Regions from separate parts of the Paenibacillus favisporus genome, predicted to be linked through region 2. Evidence: a T-box and tRNA genes for the amino acid it is inferred to sense, from the RefSeq annotation. Region 2 holds a T-box; the other holds one or more tRNA genes.
What was found. The T-box of region 2 lies ahead of ABID47_RS26475 (valine--tRNA ligase). A T-box ahead of a tRNA ligase gene usually reads a tRNA of that ligase, here a tRNA-Val.
Positions count from the first base shown of each region.

Region 1: it has a tRNA-Val gene. The T-box ahead of ABID47_RS26475 (valine--tRNA ligase) is inferred to sense a tRNA for this amino acid. The anticodon was not compared.

Region 1 is NZ_JBEPLV010000001.1:379,159-381,557, forward strand. Features, by position in the region: gene ABID47_RS01775 (hypothetical protein) at 1-102, opposite strand, end outside; gene ABID47_RS01780 (YjfB family protein) at 305-484, opposite strand; gene ABID47_RS01785 (hypothetical protein) at 659-976, shown strand; tRNA gene ABID47_RS01790 (tRNA-Val) at 1,072-1,144, opposite strand; gene ABID47_RS01795 (hypothetical protein) at 1,312-1,509, shown strand; gene ABID47_RS01800 (GNAT family N-acetyltransferase) at 1,898-2,341, shown strand.
Region 2 is NZ_JBEPLV010000007.1:31,935-34,333, forward strand. Features, by position in the region: gene ABID47_RS26475 (valine--tRNA ligase) at 1-1,460, opposite strand, end outside; T-box leader at 1,519-1,776, opposite strand; gene ABID47_RS26480 (LysM peptidoglycan-binding domain-containing protein) at 2,053-2,399, opposite strand, start outside.

The DNA of each region.
Region 1 (2,399 bases), on a different contig from region 2:
ATCATCGGATTTCTCAGGGATGCCGGTGATGGATTCACCATCCAAATTTTGAACGAATAATTGATGGCCGCGCCGGATCGCCATTTCAATTTCCTTTTCCATGAGACTATTCTCCCGTATCCACATACTGGTAAGACTTTTGTATCAATAACTATCTTTATCATAAGATAATTTTCGTCTGTTGGATAGAGAACAGATGTTTGATTGGTGGGGATATGGACCTAAAATATGAATTTAATTTGAACGGATGTGCTGAAAAATAAAAAAACCCTCCGTCTGGAGGGGCAGAAAAGAAACCGAGCAGCTAAATCCGGATGTCTAGACGGTTTCCCAAATGGGGTACGGTGCTGCTATCCAGCATTTTGACCAGGGATTGACCGTCCTGCGAGGCTTGATCCTTAGCGATTTTAAGCACCTGAATGCTCACATTTTGAGCCAGCCGGGACTGGCTCATGGCCATCGATAAAGCAGGAATATCCATCATAAGCCTCCTCTATGTAAAATGGGTAACATCTATGTTATCGGATTTTCGGTATGATTTATAAAATAGATGCCGCCCGGGAACCAAGTTCCCGGGCGTGCGATCAGGGAGGTGTCATGCTGATTTCATCCGAAAAATCCGGAATTAATACATTCCTCCACCGAAGTGATCGCGACAGTGGCATCTTTTATGGTGGCGTTTTTTGAAGTGGTGGTGATGTTTGTGAATCTTATGGCAGGAAACATGCTTTTCTTTGTGGACTTTTTTGATTACAGGTTCCCAGTCGACTTTGACGAATATCGTTTTCTTGATTTCTTTTTTGAGGATGACTGGTTTTGGTCTGCGGACATGACAGTGACGACGGTGATCATGTTCGTGGAAAAAGAATTTACCCATTTGGTTACCCCACCTTTGTTGGAAAATGTGAAACCTGAGATATCGTATGTAACGGTTTCCTTCGCAAACACGGCGGAGGTCCCTGTGAGAACAAAATAGATGATTATCTTAACGGGACAGGGCCAAAACTCTGCGGCTAATTGTGAAAATAACAAAAAACCCTTGAAGCCTTACGCTCCAAGGGTTTCTATAGATGATCTGCAGTGGGCTCGAACCACTGACCCCCACCCTGTCAAGATGGTGCTCTCCCAGCTGAGCTAGCAGATCGTACAAGTCAGATACATTTAATATAATAACAGCGCCGTAGTTAGCTGTCAATCATTTTATTTGGCTCACGGTGAATGGCATGCACAATTTGTTTGCCGCTCATGATTAGAAGCTATCCAAACGGGCGAAAACTAAAGTATATTTCGAAACAAAAGGAGTGGCACGGTATGCCGAACAAAGGCGGGCTGCTCACGGCAGGGCTGTGCCTGCTGCTTGCCGGATGCTCCCCCGCGGGTGAGTTTTCGGATGCGCAGGAGCCGATCAAGCCCGGTTCAACAATGGCCGACTCACCGATTATGCTGGACGTTTACGGCAAATCGGTCAGCGAGGATGTGTATTCCAAGGGCCCTATTACGCCGCCCTGATTCCCCTGGACAAGACATAGGGCCCGTGCTCCGACTGCACCGGCCCTTGTTTTATTTTAGATATAAGAAAGATTGCATCGGAGATTCGGTTTCCTTATATCACAAGAAAACTTCCGCAAAACGCGGTCTATCTTCCGTGAGTGTTCGTCGATAAACGTTTCTCTTATTCCTCATCCCATTTGCGTGAATACCCTTTTTGGATGACATAAATAAATGAATAGATCAAGATGGCTGATAAAATGACGATCAGCGCAATGGTCATGCCCATAACGATCCATGGTCTCCCTTCCATAGAGCTCTCATGAGTCAACTATACAGGAAAATCATTTTTTTGTATAATGATTCAGCCGTGTTTTTTATATTGATTGCATGAAAGAGAGGGTAACCGATGCCTGCAGAAATAGTATACGTGACGACTCCCGAGCAGCTGGAACATGCGCTGGACATCCGCCAGGAGGTGTTCGTCAAGGAACAAAACGTGCCCGCTGACCTGGAGATCGACGAATACGATGTGATCAGCGAAAATGTTCATCATATCCTCCTTCAGGACAAGGATCAGTATGTGGCCACCGGCCGGATCATTTATTATAACAGCGATACCGCCAAGATGCAGCGAATCGCGGTTCGCCGCGAGTTCCGCACCCACGGGTTCGGCCGCATTTTGCTGATGGCGATGGAAGAGCGGGCGAGGGAACTGGGGCTGGCCTATTCCATCCTGGATGCTCAATGCCAAGCTGAACAGTTCTATGCAAAACAAGGCTACGAGGTCATTTCCAAGGAGCCGTTCGATGACGCGGGCATTCCGCATGTCCGTATGAAGAAAACACTGTAGGCTTCATTTCTTCGCATAAATCCATGTTCTCAGGGAACGATATCCATATGTCACCTTG
Region 2 (2,399 bases):
GTCGGATAATAACGCTCCAGATCCGGAGTCTGCTCCGGCCAGCCGAGGGTAGAGAACGGCCACAGCGCCGAACTGAACCAGGTGTCCAGAACGTCGTTGTCCTGCGTAAGCTCGGTGCTTCCGCATTTGGAGCATTGGGTTACATCCTCATGCGCTACGTGGATCTCACCGCAGGATTCACAGTACCAAGCCGGAATCCGGTGTCCCCACCACAACTGACGGGAAATACACCAATCCCGCACGTTTTCGATCCAGTTCAGGTATGTTTTCTCGAAACGCTCCGGAACAAAGCGTACCCCATTGCCCGCCTTTTGCGCCTCAATGGCTCTTTCCGCGAGCGGCTGCATTTTAACGAACCACTGCGTCGACAAGTAAGGCTCGACTACGGCGCCTGTGCGCTCGCTGTGCCCTACCTGGTGCACATGGTCTTCGATTTTGATCAGCACGCCGAGGTCCTTCAAATCCTGAACGATCTGCTTCCGGCAATCGGCCCGGTCCATGCCTTCGTACTTCGCGGCCTGGTCATTCATCGTGCCGGTCTCGTCCATCACGATGATTTGCGGCAGATCGTGGCGCAATCCCACCTCAAAATCGTTCGGATCGTGTGCCGGGGTAATTTTTACGGCGCCGCTGCCGAATTCGCGTTCCACGTACTCGTCGGCAATAATCGGAATCTCGCGTCCGACAATCGGGAGCACGAGCATCTTGCCGATCATGTCCTTGTAGCGCTCGTCTTTCGGATGAACCGCTACTGCCGTATCGCCAAGCATCGTCTCAGGACGTGTGGTCGCTACCGTAATGTGGCCGCTTCCGTCCTTCAGCGGATACTGCAAATGATACAGATGGCCGTTGACTTCTTTATATTCAACCTCAATATCGGACAAGGCTGTTCTGGCGGCCGGATCCCAGTTGATGATCTTTTTGCCGCGGTAGATCAGCCCTTTTTCATAGAGTTTCACGAAAACTTCGCGAACCGCCTTCGATAGACCTTCGTCAAGCGTAAACCGCTCTCTGGAGTAATCCAGCGAAAAGCCCATTTTGGCCCACTGTTCATGAATCGTTTCCGCGTATTGGTCCTTCCATTCCCACACTTTCTCCAGGAACTTCTCGCGCCCCAGGTCGTGGCGGCTGATATTCTGCTCACGCAGCTTCTGCTCCACCTTGGTCTGCGTCGCGATGCCCGCATGGTCCGAGCCCGGAAGCCACAAGGCGTCGTACCCCTGCATCCGCTTCGTGCGAATCAGAATATCCTGCAGGGTAAAGTCGAGGGCGTGCCCGATATGGAGCATCCCCGTTACGTTTGGCGGCGGAATCACGATCGTATACGGCTCCGCCTCGGGCTTCTGCCCGGCTTTGAAATACTGGCCGTCGATCCAGTATTTGTACCATTTCTTCTCGGCCGATTTCGGGTCATACGTCGTCGGCATCCCGGTTGTTGCTTGGTTTTCCTGGTCTGTCATATTGTTCATCCTCCATCACAAGATCAGCTTTGCCAAAAATACAAAAAACCTTTCGTCCTCAAAGGACGAAAGGCTGTTCTTTCGCGGTACCACCTTTGTTTTGCGACAGCAAGCACAAACACGCATGCCTTCGCAACACTTCGTACAGATAACGGCTGCAGCCGGCCGGCTCTACCTCCCGCGCCTTCGGACGCAAGTGCTCAAACCGACAACTTCCGGGCGACTTCGGACAGCTGCATCCTGCGGAATCTTCCAGCGCTGCAATTCCGCTCTCTGAAGGGCAATACCGCCTACTCTTCCCGTTCATCGTTTTTGTGAAGATGGTAAAATGGATTCATTTTCAGTGAAGCTGAAGCGTTTCATATCGCAAGAAAAACTTCCGCCAAATACTGAATGTCATCTGTACTTGACGTTCGTTGATGTTTTTCTGCAAAACATATACTCCATAATAACGCGCTTCATGTCGATAGTCAACTTCCCTTGGCCCAAAGTGCAGGACCATTTTCCCGTGTTCAGGCAGACCTCATCCCGGGAACAAAAAAAAGAGCCTTGCGCCGCAAAGCGCCAGGCTCTTCTGATTACGTCAAAAACGTTATGGGATATACAGAATTTGACCTTCCTGCACGGTCTGGTCCGCCAGCCGATTGTACAGCACAAGCTCCCGCGGCGTCAGCTGATAACGGTCGGCGATTGTCTCGAGCGTCTCCTCCCGCTGAACGATGCACAGCCGGACCTTACGGAACGGAGTCTGCTCGGAGATACTGCCAAGGAACAGGTTCTTCCATTTGATGTCATCGGCTTCAGCAGCACCCGCGCTGGCGATGGCATCCGCAGCCTGCTGCTCCTCCTGCGCCTGCTGGTACTCAAGCTCCTTGATCGAACGGCTTGAGGACAAGATCGAGGAAAAGCCGATCGCTTCCTTCTCGCCGGACTCGGGCT